2 regions of the Oharaeibacter diazotrophicus genome follow, and region 2 is predicted to be linked to the other one. Evidence: riboswitches for the same ligand, from Rfam matches in the RefSeq annotation. Region 2 holds a riboswitch; the other holds the start of a gene.
What was found. A riboswitch is a leader RNA that binds a small molecule or an ion and turns the genes downstream of it on or off. The one in region 2 is predicted to bind glycine.
Positions count from the first base shown of each region.

Region 1: it holds a riboswitch for glycine, as region 2 does, so the genes downstream of both, EDD54_RS03470 (L-serine ammonia-lyase) here and gcvT (glycine cleavage system aminomethyltransferase GcvT) in region 2, are expected to answer to the same signal.

Region 1 covers NZ_SNXY01000006.1:718,582-727,289, forward strand. Annotated here, with positions in the region: gene recG (ATP-dependent DNA helicase RecG) at 1-1,980, shown strand, start outside; gene EDD54_RS03470 (L-serine ammonia-lyase) at 2,392-3,828, opposite strand; glycine riboswitch at 4,007-4,095, opposite strand; gene EDD54_RS03475 (cryptochrome/photolyase family protein) at 4,270-5,727, shown strand; gene EDD54_RS03480 (NAD(P)/FAD-dependent oxidoreductase) at 5,760-7,067, shown strand; gene EDD54_RS03485 (DUF1365 domain-containing protein) at 7,064-7,888, shown strand; gene EDD54_RS03490 (SAM-dependent methyltransferase) at 8,035-8,708, shown strand, end outside.
Region 2 covers NZ_SNXY01000009.1:356,957-365,664, forward strand. Annotated here, with positions in the region: gene gcvPB (aminomethyl-transferring glycine dehydrogenase subunit GcvPB) at 1-31, opposite strand, end outside; gene gcvPA (aminomethyl-transferring glycine dehydrogenase subunit GcvPA) at 231-1,577, opposite strand; gene gcvH (glycine cleavage system protein GcvH) at 1,589-1,960, opposite strand; gene gcvT (glycine cleavage system aminomethyltransferase GcvT) at 2,125-3,288, opposite strand; glycine riboswitch at 3,465-3,559, opposite strand; gene EDD54_RS16705 (hypothetical protein) at 3,850-4,407, shown strand; gene EDD54_RS16710 (hypothetical protein) at 4,415-4,999, opposite strand; gene ispH (4-hydroxy-3-methylbut-2-enyl diphosphate reductase) at 5,136-6,092, shown strand; gene EDD54_RS16720 (homoserine kinase) at 6,115-7,095, shown strand; gene rnhA (ribonuclease HI) at 7,092-7,577, shown strand; gene EDD54_RS16730 (diacylglycerol/lipid kinase family protein) at 7,574-8,497, shown strand; gene EDD54_RS16735 (peroxiredoxin) at 8,547-8,708, opposite strand, start outside.

The DNA of each region.
Region 1 (8,708 bases), on a different contig from region 2:
GACCTGTTGTTCCACCTGCCGACCCAGGTGATCGACCGCTCGCGCGAGGCCTCGGTGGCCGGGGCGCCGGAGGGGGCGATCGTGACGCTGCGGCTGACCGTCGACCGCCACCGCCCGACGCCGGCGGGCGGCCGGGCGCCCTACCGCGTCATGGCCTTCGACGACACCGGCGAGATCGCCCTCTGCTTCTTCCACGCCGAGAAGGGCTGGCTCGAGAAGCTGCTGCCGGTGGGCGCCGAGCGGCTGGTGTCGGGGCGGGTGGAATGGTTCAACGGCGCGCCGCAGATGGTGCACCCGGATCACGTCGTGCCACCGGAGGAGGCAGTGAAGCTGCCGCGGATGGAGCCGGTCTATCCGCTCACCGAGGGCGTCTCGGGCAAGGTGCTGCGCAAGGCGGTCGACTCGGCGCTGGAGCGGCTGCCGGCGCTGCCGGAGTGGCAGGATCAGAGCGTGCTCGACGCGCGGCGCTGGGGTCCGTTCGCCGAGGCGATCGGTCGGGTGCACCGGCCGGAGAGCCCGGCGGATCTCGCCGACGACAGCCCCTTCCTCGCCCGCCTCGCCTACGACGAGCTGCTCGCCAACCAGCTCGCCCTCGGCCTCGTCCGCGCCTCGCTGCGCGTCGTCGCCGGCCGGGCGCGGGCGCCGGACGGCTCGATCCGGGCGCGACTGCGCGCCGCCCTGCCCTTCGCGCTCACCGGCTCGCAGGAGCGCGCGATCGCCGAGGTCGAGGCGGATCTCGTCAAGCCGCTTCGCATGGTGCGGCTGGTGCAGGGCGACGTCGGCTCCGGCAAGACCATGGTGGCGCTGTTCGCCGCCGCCGCGGCGATCGAGGCCGGCGGCCAGGCCGCCATCATGGCGCCGACCGAGCTGCTGGCGCGCCAGCACGCCCGCTCGATCGCGCCGCTGGCGGAGGCGGCGGGCCTCCGCCTCGCCGTCCTCACCGGCTCCGACCGCCAGAAGGTGCGGCGCGAGACACTGGCGGCGCTCGCCGCCGGCGAGGTCGACCTCGTCGTCGGCACCCACGCGGTATTCCAGGCCGGGGTCGAGTTCCGCGACCTCGCGCTCGCGGTGGTCGACGAGCAGCACCGCTTCGGCGTCCACCAGCGCCTCGCGCTGTCGGCCAAGGGCAGCCGCACCGACCTCCTGGTGATGACCGCGACGCCGATCCCGCGCACGCTGCAGCTCAGCTATTTCGGCGACATGGACGTCTCGCGCCTGACCGAGAAGCCGGCCGGGCGCAAGCCGATCGTCACCGTGGCGGTGCCGGCCGAGCGGATCGGCGAGGTGGTCGAGCGGATCGGCCGGCGGATCGCCGAGGAGGGCGCGCGGGCCTACTGGGTCTGCCCGCTGGTGGAGGAGAGCGAGGCGGTCGACCTCGCCGCCGCCGAGGAGCGCTTCGAGGATCTGCGCAAGTATTTCGGCGATCGCGTCGCCCTGGTCCACGGCCGCATGAAGGCCGCCGACAAGGACGCGGCGATGACGCGTTTCTCGTCCGGCGCGGCGTCGATCCTGGTGGCGACCACGGTGATCGAGGTCGGCGTCGACGTGCCCGCCGCCACCATCATGGTGATCGAGCACGCGGAGCGCTTCGGCCTCGCCCAGCTGCACCAGCTGCGCGGACGGGTCGGCCGCGGCGACGCGGCGTCGAGCTGCGTGCTGCTCTACAAGGGTCCGCTCGGCGAGACCGCCAAGGCCCGGCTCGCCATCCTGCGCGAGAGCGAGGACGGCTTCCGCATCGCCGAGGAGGACCTGCGCCTGCGCGGCGGCGGCGAACTGCTCGGCACCCGCCAGAGCGGCATGCCCGGCTTCCGCCTCGTCCGGCCGGAGATCCACGGCGCCCTCACCGAGATGGCCCGCGACGACGCCGCCCTGATCCTCGCCCGCGACCCCGAGCTGACCGGCCCGCGCGGCGAGGCGCTGCGCGTGCTGCTGCACTTGTTCGGGCGGGACGAGGCGGCGCGGCTGATCCGGGCGGGGTGAGCGCCTTCTCGGGCGAGGTGCGTTTCCCCCCAGCGTCGAGCCACCCCACCCCGGCGCTGCGCGCCGACCCTCCCCACGAGGGGGAGGGTAGAGCCATGGCCAGCGACGGTGGAACTCCTACCCTCCCCCTTGCGGGGAGGGTCGACGGCCGTAGGCCGGCGGGGTGGGGTCGCCTCCGCCCGTGAGGCCGCTGTTTCCGGGTGCCCGACGTGGAGAGATCGACGACGTCGCGCCGGTCGAAGCCACCCCACCCCGGCGCTCCGCGCCGACCCTCCCCACGAGGGGGAGGGTAAAGCTGTGGCACGCGCTCGCCATTTTACTACCCTCCCCCTTGTGGGGAGGGTCGACGGCCGTAGGCCGGCGGGGTGGGGTAGCGCCGACGTTCGAGTTGGCGGCGCTCTACGCCCCCCCTCAGCAGGCCGTCACGTTCACCGCCAGTCCGCCGAGGCTGGTCTCCTTGTACTTCGACTGCATGTCGAGACCGGTCTGGCGCATGGTCTCGATGACGGTGTCGAGCGAGACGATGTGCTCGCCGTCGCCGTTGAGGGCGAGCGAGGCGGCGTTGATGGCCTTGATGGCGCCGAAGGCGTTGCGCTCGATGCAGGGGATCTGGACGAGGCCGCCGACCGGGTCGCAGGTCATGCCGAGGTGGTGCTCGATGGCGATCTCGGCGGCGTTCTCGACCTGGGCGTTGGAGCCGCCGAGCGCGGCGGCGAGGCCCGCGGCGGCCATGGCGGCGGCCGAGCCGACCTCGCCCTGGCAGCCGACCTCGGCGCCGGAGATCGAGGCGTTGCGCTTGATCAGGCCGCCGATCGCGGTGGCGGCGAGGAAGAAACGGCGGATGCCGTCGCGGTCGGCGCCGGGGCAGAAGTCGCGGTAGTAGCGCAGCACCGCCGGCACGACGCCGGCCGCGCCGTTGGTGGGCGCGGTGACGACGCGGCCGCCGGCGGCGTTCTCCTCGTTGACCGCGATGGCGAAGCAGGAGACGTAGTCCATCACCTGATGCGGGGCGCGGTCGTTCTTCAGGCGCTTCTCCTCGATGCGCTCGAAGATCCGCTTGGCGCGGCGCTTGACCCTGAGCCCGCCGTCGAGTTCGCCGTCGAGCGTCAGGCCGCGGTCGATGCAGGCGAACATGGTGTCGGCGATCGTGTCGACGTCGGCGATCACCGCCGCGCGCGGGCGCTGCGCCGCCTCGTTGGCGAGCGTCAGCTCGGCCACCGACAGCCCGGCGGCGTCGGCCATGGCGAGCAGCTCGACGCCGCTGCGATAGGGGAACGGCACCGGCACCTTGGCGCCCTGCCCGCCGTCGTCGCCATCGCGCACCACGAAGCCGCCGCCGACCGAGAACCAGACCTCCTCGGCGAGGAGATCGCCGGCCGCGTCGTAGGCCGAGAAGCGCATGGCGTTGGGGTGGCGCTCGTAGGTGCGCTCGAGGTCGAACACCACGTCGCGGTCGGGATCGAAGGCGATCGTGCCGCCGCCGGCGCGCGCCAGCACCCGTTCGGCGCGGATGCGCGCCAGAACGGCCTCGGCGTGGTCGGGGTCGAGGCTGTCGGGGCGCAGGCCCGCGAGGCCGAGGATCATGGCCTTGTCGGTGGCGTGGCCCTTGCCGGTCCAGGCCAGCGAGCCGAAGGCGGTCGCGGTCAGGCGGTCGACCCGGGCCGAGGCGTCGGCGCCGAGACCGGAGACGAAGGAGAAGGCGGCGCGCATCGGGCCGATCGTGTGCGACGACGACGGGCCGATGCCGATCTTGAACAGGTCGCCGAACGCGACCGGAACCTCGCCGGCATGCAGCGGCGACAGGCGGTCCTCGTCGAGGTTGGCGGCGGGGGACGTGTGGGCGACCATGATGGGAAGGGCTCCGCGGCGCATCTCTCTGCCGGGGTCCGAGCCGGTGGCCGGACCGCTGGCATTGCCGGGATCCGCCCCGGCGTCGGCTTCGTCGCGCCCCATCTGTCCTCGTCGCCTGAGAGCGTTATCCCGTCGGCGGGAGACCGGGGACCGGTCTCCACTCTCCAGATGTCCTCCGCCCCGCGCGGTCCTTCTGCCTGACGAGTTTCCGGGGCGGTTGCTCCGTCGGCGCCCGGAGATCCGGGTCTCTCCCGCGCGGGAGGGCCGGTGCACCGGCCGATGTCGGGGATTATGCGGACACTCGCCCCCGATCCGCAAGGCCGGACAGGGCGAAGTCGTTGTCGGTTCGCGACATCCCGCCACGATGATCCGACCGGGGCCGGGGCCCGTAGAGACTTCACCTGTAACGGTTCCCCGGGCGTCGCCCCCACGGTGTTCATGAACGCGAGACCTTCCGACGTCACCGGACCCGCCCTCGTCTGGCTGCGCGACGACCTGCGCCTCGCCGACAATCCGGCGCTCGCCGCCGCGGCCGCCGGCGGACGGCCGGTGACCGTCGCCTACGTGCTCGACGACGCACCGGCACGCCGGCCGCTCGGCGGGGCCTGCCGCTGGTGGCTGCACCGGTCGCTCACCGCGCTCGCCGCCGATCTCGCCACCCGCGGCGTGCCTCTGGTGATCCGCCGCGGCGATCCGGCCGAAGTGGTGCCCGCTCTCGCCGCCGAGACCGGCGCCGCGCTGGTGACCTGGAACCGGCGCTACGAGATAGCCGCCCGCGAACTCGACGCGACCGTCAAGGCCGAACTGATCGGCCGCGGCGTCCGCGCGGAGAGCCACAACGGCCACCTGCTCGCCGAACCATGGACGGTGCGCACCAAGGCCGGCGAGTGGTTCCGGGTTTTCACGCCGTTCTGGAAGGCGACGCGCCTCCTGGTCGACGACGCACCCGGCCCGATCCCGGTGCCGGAGCGGATCGTCGCCGCGCCCGACGTGCCGTCGTTGGCGATCGCCGACCTCGGCCTCGCGCCACGTGCGCCCGACTGGTCCGGCGGCCTCGCCGCGACCTGGACGCCCGGCGAGGCCGGCGCGCGCGCTCGGCTGGCGGCCTTCCTCGACGGCCGCCTCGTCCGCTACGCCGCCGCGCGCGACTTCCCCGACGCGTCCGCGACGTCGGAGCTGTCGCCGCACCTGCGCTTCGGCGAGATCTCGATCCGCACCGTCTACGAGGCGAGCCGCCACCACGCGGCGGCGACCGGGATCGCGGAGCGGACGCTGGCGAAGTTCCAGGCCGAACTCGGCTGGCGAGAATTCTCCTATCACCTGCTCTACCACTTCCCCGACCTGCCGCGCCGCAACTTCCAGCCGCGCTTCGACGGCTTCCCGTGGCGCGAGCCGGATCCGAGCGCGATCGCGGCGTGGCGCCACGGCGAGACCGGCTATCCGGTGGTCGACGCCGGGATGCGCCAGCTGTGGACCACCGGCACCATGCACAACCGGGTGCGGATGATCGTGGCGTCCTTCCTGGTCAAGCACCTGCTTGTGGACTGGCGGATCGGGGAGGACTGGTTCTGGGACACGCTCTGCGACGCCGACCCCGCCAACAACGCCGCGGGGTGGCAGTGGGTGGCAGGCTCCGGTGCCGACGCGGCTCCGTATTTCCGCGTCTTCAACCCGGTGCTGCAGGGCGAGAAATTCGACCCCGACGGCCGCTACGTCCGCCGCTTCGTGCCCGAGCTCGCCGACCTGCCGTCCGCGGTCGTGCACCGGCCCTGGCAGTGCGACGGCGTGAAACCCGGCGGCCGCGGCCGGCGTAGCTACCCGGCGCCGATCGTCGACCACGCGGCGGCGCGCGAACGGGCGCTCGGTGCCTTCTCGTCGCTGAAGGCCGGCGCCTGAACGCTTAATTGGATTTCGCGAGGAATAACGACATGCGGATCGCCGTCATCGGCTCTGGCATCTCCGGCAACGCCGCAGCCTGGGCGCTGTCCGCCCGCCACGACGTGGTGCTCTACGAGAAAGCGCCGCGCGCCGGCGGACATTCGGCCACCGTCGACGTCGACTACGACGGTACCGTGGTTCCGGTCGACACAGGCTTCATCGTCTACAACGAGCTGAACTACCCCAACCTCGTGGCGTTGTTCCGCCACCTGGACGTCCCGACCGAGGCGAGCGACATGTCCTTCGCGGTGTCGGTCGGCGACGGCGGGCTCGAGTGGGCGGGCACCTCGCTGGCGAGCGTGTTCGCCCAGCCGGTCAACCTGTTCCGGCCGCGCTTCCTCGGCATGATCCGCGACATCCTGCGCTTCAACCGCGAATGCACCCTCGACCACGACGCCGGCCGACTCGACGGTCTCACCCTCGGTGCCTATCTCGAGCGCAAGGGTTTCGGCCGCGGCTTCCGCGACGACTACCTGGTGCCGATGGGCGCGGCGATCTGGTCGACGCCGGACGCCGAGATCCTGGAGTTCCCCGCCTCGAACTTCGTCCGCTTCTTCCGCAACCACCGCCTCGTCGACCGCGAGCGGCCGATCTGGCGCACCGTCTCGCGCGGCAGCCGCGAATACGTGGACCGGCTGCTCGCGCCCCTGAAGGCGCTCGGCAAGGTCCGCCTCGCGAGCCCGGTGGTGGCGGTGACGCGCGGGCGCACCCACGTCGAGGTCCGCACCGCCGACGGCGAGACCGACCGCTTCGACGAGGTCGTGTTCGCCGCCCACGCCGACCAGACCCTCGCCATGCTCGCCGACGCCTCGGCCGACGAGCGCGCCGTGCTCGGCGCTGTGCGCTACCTGCCGAACCGCGTCGTGCTCCACCGCGACACGGCGCTGATGCCGAAGCGGCGCAGCGTGTGGTCGTCGTGGAACTACCTGCGCGGCGAGCGCGACGACGGCCGCGCCCCGGTGTCGGTGACCTACTGGATGAACCGGCTGCAGAACATCGACCCGGCCCGGCCGCTGTTCGTCACCCTCAATCCCGTGCGCGAGCCCGACCCGGCGCTGGTGTTCGGCGAATGGAGCTACGACCACCCGCAGTTCGACGCCGCCGCCATCGCCGCCCAGCGCCGGCTGCCGGCGATCCAGGGCCGCCGGCGCAGCTGGTTCTGCGGCGCCTGGACCGGCTACGGCTTCCACGAGGACGGGCTCGTCTCGGGTCTCGCGGTCGCCGAGTCGCTCGGCGGCGCGATCCCCTGGCGGCCGCACACGCTCGCCGCGGCGCGCGTCGCGGAGGCGGCCGAATGAGCGTGCGGATCCCGACCACGGTCGCCGCCAACGGCGCGCCGCCGGCGACGGCCGTCACGCTCTACGAGGGCAGCGTGATGCACCAGCGGCTGAAGCCGCTCGCCCACCGCTTCACCTACCGGATCGCCAGCCTGCTGGTCGATCTCGACCGCCTCGCCGAGGCGGACGCGGCGAGCCGGCTGTTCTCCGTCGGCCGCTTCAACCTCTACGGCTTCGACCCGCGCGACCACGGGCCCCGCGACGGCGGCGACGTGCGCACCCACGTCGACGGCCTGCTCGCCGAGGCAGGTCTGGCGCGGCCGGCGCGGGTGCTGCTGCTCTGCCAGCCGCGCGTCCTCGGCTTCGTGTTCGACCCGCTGTCGGTCTATTTCGCCTACGACGACGCGGGCGCGCTGACGGCCCTGGTCTACGAGGTGCGCAACACCTTCGGCGAGCACCATTGCTACGTCGCGCCTGTCGCCGCCGGCGAATCCGACGCGGCCGGGGTGCGGCAGTCGCGCCGCAAGCGCTTCTTCGTCTCGCCGTTCATGGACATGGAACAGCGCTACGACTTCCGCGTCCTGCCGCCCGGCGAGGGCCTCAGGGTGCGCATCCTCGAGTGCGACCGCGACGGCCCGACGCTCGCCGCCACCTTCGCCGGACGGGCCGTGCCGCTCTCTTCAGCGGCGCTGGTCCGGCTGTTCGCCGCGATGCCGTTCCACACCCTGAAGGTCGTCGCCGGCATCCATTGGGAGGCGGCGCGATTGTGGCTCAAGGGCGCGCCGCTGTTCCGCCGCGGCCCCCGTCCGCTGCCGGCCAGCTACGGCGACGCCGCGCCCTGAACGGGGCCCGGACGCGACCGGCGGACTGGACAAAGCGGAAAGTTGCCGCAAAACTGACGCACCGACGACGAAATGCAGGCGCCGCAGGGACTTGTTCCGGATGTGAACGGTCCCCGAGGGGCGCTCGTGTGGGGGATTGTCCGGCGATGACGACGCTTACGCACCCGATCGTTCTCCATCCCGACACGCGCCATCTGCTGCGCGGATTGCCGGGCATGGTGCGCCGGGCCCTCGATCTGGTGGCTTCGCTGCGCTACGGCACGCTCGACGTGACACTGCCCGACGGCCGCGTCGTGCGCATCCCCGGCAAGGAGCCGGGGCCGCACGGCCAATTGGTGATGCACGACCACCGCTTCGTGCGCCGCGTCCTCGCCGCCGGCGACCTCGGCGTCGCCGAGAGCTTCATCGCCGGCGAGTGGTCGAGCCCGGACGTGACCAGCTTCATCGAGCTGTTCTGCGTCAACCACGAGGTGCTCACCAAGAAGGTCACCGGCAGCGCGCTGGTGCGCAACCTCCTGCGCCTGCGCCACTGGATGAACGAGAACACCCGGCGCAAGGCGCGCCGCAACATCGCCGCCCACTACGACCTCGGCAACGCCTTCTACGCCGAGTGGCTCGATGCGACGATGACCTATTCCTCGGCGCTGTTCGCGCCCGACGAGACGGATCTCGAAGCCGGCCAGACACGCAAGTACCGCCACCTCGCCGAGACCACCGGCATGCGCGCCGGCGACCGGGTGCTGGAGATCGGCTGCGGCTGGGGTGGCTTCGCCGAGTTCGCCGCCCGCGAGGTCGACTGCCGCGTCACCGGACTCACCAT
Region 2 (8,708 bases):
CGGGCGCGGACGGGCGGCCCTGACTGTTCATGGTCATGCGGATGCTCCGCGGGAGATCGGAATTGAAGGATGCAGGTGACGACCTGACCCTCCCCTCGTGGGAGGGTCGGCGCGAAGCGCCGGGGAGGGTCGCCGGGCACGGGCGACGAACGTCGGCGTCACCCCACCCCGGAACGCTACGCGTTCCGCCCCTCCCCGCGAGGGGGAGGGTAGAAGTGGCGCCGCGTCCCTCATCCCAGCACCTCCGCGAGTGCGACGGCGAAGGCCTCGCGATCCTCGTCGGTGTTCACCTCGGTCGAGGCGACCACCAGGAGGTCGTCGAGATGCGGGTGCTTGGGCTCGAGGCGACGGGCCGGCACGCCGGCGAGGACGCCCTTGGCGGCGAGGGCCTCGACCACGTCGGCGGCGTTCTTCGGCAGCCGCAGGGTGAACTCGTTGAAGAAGGTGTCGTTCAGCACCGCGACGCCCGGCACGGCCGCCAGCCGGTCGGCGAGCTTCACCGCGTTGGCATGGTTGACTCGGGCGAGGCGCGTCAGGCCGGTCTGACCCAGCAGCGACAGGTGGATCGAAAAGGCGAGCGAGCAGAGGCCCGCGTTGGTGCAGATGTTCGACGTCGCCTTGTCGCGGCGGATGTGCTGCTCGCGGGTCGAGAGCGTCAGCACGAAGGCGCGCTTGCCGTCGGCGTCGACGGTCTCGCCGCAGAGCCTGCCCGGCATCTGGCGGACGTATTTGTCGCGGGTGGCGAACAGGCCGACGTAGGGGCCGCCGAAGGTCAGCGGATTGCCGAGCGACTGGCCCTCGCCGACCACGATATCGGCCCCTTGCGCGCCCGGCGGCTCGATCAGGCCGAGCGAGACCACCTCGGTGAACACCGCCACCAGCAGCGCTCCGACCGCGTGGGCCTTCTCGGCGATCGGCTTCAGGTCGATCAGGTGGCCGTAGAAGGACGGCGACTGCACGACGACGCAGGAGGTCTCGCCGTCGATGCGGGCGAGGATGTCCTCGGTGCCGGTCGGATCGGGGTCGAGCGTGTCGACGGCGAAGCCGGCGAGCTCGGTGGTGGTGCGGGTGACGCCGCGGTAGTGCGGGTGCAGGCCGCCGGAGACCACGGCCTTGGAGCGCCGGGTGATCCGGTGCGCCATCAGCACCGCCTCGGCGGTGGCGGTCGAGCCGTCGTACATGGAGGCGTTGGCGACGTCCATGCCGGTGAGGCGGGCGACCTGGGTCTGGAACTCGAACAGATATTGCAGCGTGCCCTGGGCGATCTCGGCCTGGTAGGGCGTGTAGGAGGTCAGGAACTCCGAGCGCTGGATCAGGTGGTCGACCGTCGCCGGCACGTGGTGCCGGTAGGCGCCGGCGCCGACGAAGAAGGGCACCGCGCCGGCGGCGACGTTCTTCGCGGCCATCGCCGCGAGGTGGCGCTCGACGGCGATCTCGGACTTGGCGGTCGGCAGCGCGACGAGGCGGTCGAGCAGCTTGTCGGCGGGCACGTCGGCGAACAGGGCGTCGACGTGCGAGACGCCGATCGTCCGGAGCATCGCCTGCCGGTCGTGGTCGGCGAGAGGGAGGTAGCGCATGGCGGCGAGCCTCAGAGCGTGTCGACGAAGGCGCGGTAGGCGGCCTCGTCCATCAGCGCGTCGAGTTCGCCGGCGTCGGCGAGCTTCAGCTTGAAGAACCAGCCGGCGTCCTCGGGCGACTCGTTGACGGTCGCGGGAGCGTCGGCGAGGGCGCCGTTGGCCTCGACCACGGTGCCCGAGGCCGGGGCGTAGACCTCGCTCGCGGCCTTGACGCTCTCGACCACCGCCGCTTCGCCGCCCTTGGCGAGCGTGCGGCCGACCTCGGGAACCTCGACGTAGACCACGTCGCCGAGCTGGGCCTGGGCGTAGTCGGTGATGCCGACGGTGGCGACGTCGCCGTCGACGGACAGCCACTCGTGGTCCTCGGTGAAGTACTTCGCCATGGGGGTGCTCACCTTCCGATTCAGGGTGAATTCGTTAACCTTGCCGGTGCATCCTGGAGTCGTGCGATCGAAGCGGCACGTTTCCACCGCCTCGAAACCGATTCCGATTCCCGTTCCAAACCTCTGGTCCCGCACGACGATTGCGCGGGAATTAAAGTGCTTTCTCAGCGACCGCGATAGAAGCGCGCCGGCACGAAGGGCAGCGCGACGACCTCGGCCGGCAGCGGCTTGCCGCGCACGACGAGGGTGACGCGAGTGCCCGGCGCGGCGTGGCCGGCCGCGACGTAGCCCATCGCGACAGGGCCGCCGACCGTCGGGCCGAAGCCGCCGGATGTCACGACGCCGATCGGCGTGCCGTCGGCGGCCTGGATCTCGGTGCCCTCGCGCGCCGGGGCGCGGCCCTCGGGACGGATGCCGACGCGAAGACGCGGCGCACCGTCGCGGATCTGCTGCTGCACGATGTCGGCGCCCGGGAAGCCGCCCTCCTCGCGCCGCCGCTTCTGGATCGACCAGACGAGGCCGGCCTCGACCGGCGTCGTGCCGGTGTCGAGGTCGTGACCGTAGAGGCAGAGACCGCCCTCGAGCCGCAGCGAATCGCGGGCGCCGAGGCCGACCGGCGCGACGTCGGAGTCGGCGACGAGCGCGCGCCAGAGCGCGACGACGTCGTTCTCGGCCACCGAGATCTCGAAGCCGTCCTCGCCGGTGTAGCCGGAGCGCGAGACGTGGACGTCGATGCCGGCGAGCCGGGTCGGGCCGGCGCTCATGAAAGGCCAGTCGGCGACCGCCGCGCCGAGACGGACCATGACGTCGACCGCCTTCGGGCCCTGCAGCGCCAAGAGCGCGCGGTCGTCGGCCGTGACGAGCGTGACGCCCGCCGGCAGCCGGGCGGCGAGGTGGGCGTAGTCGTCGGCCTTGCGGGCGGCGTTGACGACCAGCATCAGCACGCCGTCCTCGGCCGGATCGGCCGGGCGGTGCACCATCAGGTCGTCGAGGATGCCGGCGTTCCCGTCGAGGAACTGGGTGTAGCGCTGGCGTCCGGGGGAAAGGTTCAGGATGTCGGCCGGTACCAGCGCCTCGAGCGCAAGGGCCGTGGTCGCGTGGTCGGGGCCGACGAGGCGGGCCTGGCCCATGTGCGAGACGTCGAACAGTCCGGCGGCGGCGCGGGTGTGCTGGTGCTCGGCGATGATGCCGGCATATTGCACCGGCATCAGGTACCCGGCGAAGGGCACCATCTTGGCGCCGAGGGCGACGTGTTCGTCGTAGAGGGGGGTCTTCAGCGGCGCCGCCTCGATGACGACGGGGTCGGCGGTCTCGGCCGCACGGCTCATGGACAGGCTCCTCGGCGGGCGTGGCCGCGGATTCCGGGACCGGAGATCCGCGCGCCCCCTCTGTCAGGAAACCTGAGAGATTTCCCCGCCGCGATCCGGGACGGACCGCATCCGGGTTACTCCTTCGGTGAGCGGGGCGATCCCGTCGGATCGGCCGCTGCTTTCCAGAGCGTCGCTCGCCGCGAGCGGTCCTTTGGCCTGAGAGTTTCCGGGGCGGTTGCTCCTTCGGCGCCGGCCCCTCGACGAGGCCGGTCTCTCCCGCGCGGCGTCCATGTCGCACCCTTTCCACCGTGTACGACCGATCACGAGATCGGCCGCGCCGATGATTCCGGGCGCACCATGTCCCCGGGGCGCGACCGCCCCGGATGGCCGCACCATGCGGCTTCGTGCCGCCGCGGTCAAGCCCGACGACGGCGCAATCCGCGTCGGAGCGGCGCGATCACGGGACAATCGGAAGCGATCGCGGCCGACGGGCGCGGGATCGTCCACGCGAGAGCGACGGGACGGCGCGATTTCCCGCCCGTAAGGGGGGATCGTGCCCGCCACGGACCGGAGCCCGCCTTGATCCGTTCGCCTCTCTTCGCCGCGTTCGCCGCAGTCCTCGCTCCTGCCCTCGGCCCCGTCGCCGCGGCGGCCGCCGAGCCCTGCGCGATCCACGCCCACCTCGCCGACGCGGACGGCGTGCCGCTGCGCGCCGCACCCGCCGCCGACGCCGCCGTCCTGTTCGCGATTCCCGGCGCCGACGCCGACGGGATCACGCCGGAGTTCCGCGTGCTCGCCGTCGCGGACGGCTTCGCCGAGATCGAGCGCATCGGCTATTCCGATTATGCCGCGAGCGGCGACCGCGACCTGTTCGCCGGCCGGGGATTCGTGCCGGTCTCGGCGCTCGGCTTCGCCTTCGGCGGGCTCGATCCCGTGCTCCACACGGCACCCGCCGAGGACGCGCCGGCGACCTTCGACATGATCGGAGAGGTGGACGGACCCGATTCGGTCGTGGTCACGGCGCTCCGGGCCTGCGTCGGCGGGTGGGTCGACGTCGACGTGACCATGCCGGACGGCCGCAGCGGCCGCGGCTGGGGCCGCGGCGTCTGCGCCAACCAGGTCTCGACCTGCGGCTGAGTCCCGCTCAGTTCTTCGCCGGGCCCTCGTCGAAGCCGACGTAAACGACGTAGTTCGCCTCCGCGGCGGTCGGCGGGATCGTGATACCGTCGACGACCTCGGTCCAGGTGACGCCGGAGCCGCCGGGGGCGATCGTGGCGGTCACCTTGCGCAGCTGCGAATAGAGCACTTCGTCGCCGTTCTTCACCAGCACCACGCGCAGCGGCAGCGTCGCGGCGCCGGTGGCGCCGTTCGGGCCGTTGAGCAGGCGGCCGGCGATGCCGACCTTGACCGTCGTGACGCCGGTGGCGCGGTCGGTATGGCACTCGCGGGCGAACTTGGTGATCGAGGCCTGGAAGCGCACGCCGGTCAGGTCGTTCTCCTTGCCGCGCTCGAAGACGCGGAAGAGCTGGGTGCCGTCGCGGACCTGGACGGGCGGGCACACGGTGACCGCCGCGTATTTCTCTAGCGCCGCCTGCTCGGCCGCAGGGTCGCGCGCGGCGCCGATCAGCGATGCCGGATCGACGTCCGGCGTGCCCGACGAGCAGCCGGCCAGTCCGACCGCGACCACGACCAACGCCATGCCCCAAGCCCGAAAACCGTTCGCGATCATCAGCCGGTCACCTCCGTCGGCGCCTCAATAGCACGCGTGCGCATGGTTGACGACTCTCCGAACGCGGTGCGCTCGCTTGACAGGGCCGGGTCCGCCCCCTCATCTCCGGGCGGAAACACGAGCGAGATCGCGCGCCTTGTCCCGACCGGCCCTCACCGTCCTGCTCTGCGCGCCGCGCGGCTTCTGCGCCGGCGTCGACCGCGCCATCCAGATCGTCGACCTCGCGCTCGCGCGCTACGGCGCGCCGGTCTACGTGCGCCACGAGATCGTGCACAACAAATACGTGGTCGAGGAACTGCGCCGGAAGGGCGCGGTCTTCGTCGAGGAGCTCGACGAGATCCCCGAGACCGACCAGCCGGTGATCTTCTCCGCCCACGGCGTCGCCAAGGCGGTGCCGGCGGCGGCGAAGGCGCGCGACCTGTTCCACCTCGACGCCACCTGTCCGCTGGTCACCAAGGTGCACCGCGAGGCCGAGATCCACCACCGCAAGGGCCGCCACGTCGTGCTGATCGGCCACGCCGGCCATCCCGAGGTGATCGGCACCATGGGCCAGCTGCCGGCGGGCGGCGTCAGCCTGATCGAGACGGTCGCCGACGTCGCCGCCCTCGACGTGCCCGCGGGCACGCCGCTCGCCTACACCACGCAGACCACCCTCTCCGTCGACGACACCCGCCAGATCGTGGAGGCGCTGACGGCGCGCTTCCCGGACATCGCGGCGCCGCACAAGGAGGACATCTGCTACGCCACCACCAACCGCCAGGAGGCGGTCAAGGTGGTCGCGCCGCGGGTGGACGCGCTGCTGGTGGTCGGCGCGCCGAACTCGTCGAACTCGCAGCGGCTGCGCGAGGTGGCGGCGCGCGAGGGCTGCGAGCGTGCGTTCCTGATCCAGCGCGCCGCCGAGATCGACTGGGACGCGGTCGGCGAGATCCGCACCCTCGGCGTCACCGCCGGGGCCTCGGCGCCCGAGGTGCTGGTCGAGGAAGTGATCGACGCCTTCGCCGCCCGTTACGACGTCACCGTCGAGACGGTGCGCACCGCCGACGAGACCGTCGCCTTCAACCTCCCCCGCGAGCTGCGCCAGCCGGCCGCCTGACCCGACGGATCCCACCAAGCCCATGGCGGTCTACACCGAAATCACCGACGACGACCTCGCCGGCTTCCTCGCCGGCTACGACCTCGGCCGGGCGCTGTCTTGCAAGGGCATCGCCGAGGGCGTCGAGAACTCGAACTACCTGCTGCGCACCGAGCGCGGCACCTTCATCCTGACGCTCTACGAGAAGCGCACCCGCGAGGAGGACCTGCCGTTCTTCCTCGGGCTGATGCAGCACCTCGCGGCGCGCGGCATCACCTGCCCGCAGCCGGTGAAGGCGCGCGACGGCGGCGCGCTCGGTCGGATCGCCGGGCGGCCGGCGACCATCGTGACCTTCCTCGACGGCGTCTGGGTCAAGCGCCCGGGCGTCTCGCACTGCCGGCAGGTCGGCGAGGCGCTCGCCGCCCTGCACGACGCCGGCGCCGACTTCGCCATCCCGCGCGCCAACGCCCTCACCGTCGGCGACTGGCGGCCGCTGTTCGAGCTGTCGAAGCCGCGCGCAGACGAGGTGCTGCCCGGCCTCGCCGCCGAGATCGAGGCCGAGCTCGACCATCTCGAGGCGCACTGGCCGCGGGACCTGCCGCGCGGCGTGATCCACGCCGACCTCTTCTGCGACAACGTCTTCTTCCTCGGCGGCCAGCTGTCCGGGCTGATCGACTTCTATTTCGCCTGCAACGACTTCCTCGCCTACGACCTCGCAATCTGCCTGAACGCGTGGTGCTTCGAGCCCGACCACGCCTTCAACGCCACCAAGGGCCGGGCGATGCTGTCGGGGTATCTGGCGAAGCGGCCGCTGTCGGAGGCCGAGACGGCGGCGCTGCCGCTGCTGGCGCGCGGCTCGGCGATGCGCTTCCTGCTCACCCGCCTCTACGACTGGCTGACGACGCCGGAGGGGGCGCTGGTGAAAAAGAAGGACCCGCTCGAATACCTGCGCAAGCTGCGCTTCCACCGCGGCGTCGCGTCGATCGCCGCCTACGGGCTACCGCCGGAGGACTACGCCATATGAGCGCGACCGAGCCGGCCGAGGCTGCCGAACGGCGGGTGACCATCCACACCGACGGCGCGTGCTCGGGCAATCCCGGCCCGGGCGGCTGGGGCGCGATCCTCGCCTACGGCGGCACCGAGAAGGAGCTCTGCGGCGGCGAGGCGCAGACCACCAACAACCGCATGGAGCTGACCGCGGCCTGCGCGGCGCTGGAGGCGCTGAAGCGGCGCTGCGTCGTCGACCTGTGGACCGACAGCCAATACGTCAAGGGCGGCATCACCGGCTGGATCCACAGCTGGAAGCGCAACGGCTGGAAGACCGCCGACAAGAAGCCGGTCAAGAACGCCGACCTCTGGGAACGCCTCGAGGCCGCCCGCCAGCGCCACGACGTCACCTGGCACTGGGTCAAGGGCCACGCCGGCCACGACATGAACGAACGCGCCGACGCCCTCGCCCGCCAGGGCATGGCCCCCTTCCTGCCGCAACGACGGAGCGCCGGATGACCCTGACCGCCACACGGCCGATCCACCCCGGGGACGCGGCCGTGCGGTCGGTCCTGGTCGTCGCCAATCCGGTCGCGGGCGGCTTCCGCTACCGCGCGCTGGAGCGCTTCGCCGGCCGGCTCGACGACCTCGGCATCCGCTGCGAAGTGGTGCTGACCCGCTACGCCGGCCACCTCACCGAGATCGCCCGCGGCCTCGACGGCCGCCACGACGCGCTGGTGGTCGGCGGCGGCGACGGCTCGATCAACGAGGCGGTCCAGGGGCTGGTGACGCTCGGCGCCGCGGCGCCAACGCTCGGCGTGCTGCCGTTCGGCACCGCCAACGTGCTCGCCCACGAACTCGCCCTGCCGTTCTCGCCGGTGGCGATGGCCGACCTCGTGTCCGACGGCGCGACAGGGCCGCTGCACCTCGGCCGCGTCGGCGGCCGGCCCTTCGTGCTGATGGTCTCGGCCGGCTTCGACGGCGACGTCGTCCACGCCGTCGACGCCGCCACCAAGCGGCGCTGGGGCAAGCTCGCCTATGCCGGCGCGGCGCTGCGGCTCGCGCTGGCGCGCCGGGGCCGCGACGTGGTGGTCGAGGCCGACGGCCGGCGCATCACCTGCCGGCTCGCGGTGGTGACGACGGCGCGCTTCTACGGCGGGCCGCTGACGATCACCCGCGCCACCCACGCCACCCGGCCGGGACTGAGGCTGGTCACCCTCGCCGACGACGCGCCCGGCACGCTCGCCAAGGCGGCCGTCGCGCTCGGCCTCGGCCGGCTCGACCGCCTCGCGGGCGTGAGCGACGTTCCGGTCGAGAAGGTCCGCTTCCTCGGCGAGGGCATCCGCATGCAGGTCGACGGCGACCGCATGGACACCGACCACGGCCTCGTCGAGGCCGACCCGGTGCCGCTCCGCGTGTTCCGCCGCGAGGTCGACTGACGAAGCGGCGGGGGCGAGGACCCGGCGTGCCGGGGCCTCGCGTGCGGGATCAGAGCTTCTCGATCACCGCGGCGGCGCCGGAGACGGTGGCCTGACCCGGGTTCTCCTCGATGTCGAGCGACTTCACGACGCCGTCCTCGACGATCATGGCGTAGCGCTTGGAGCGGACGCCGAGGCCGCCGCCGGAGAGGTCGAGGTCGAGACCGGCGGC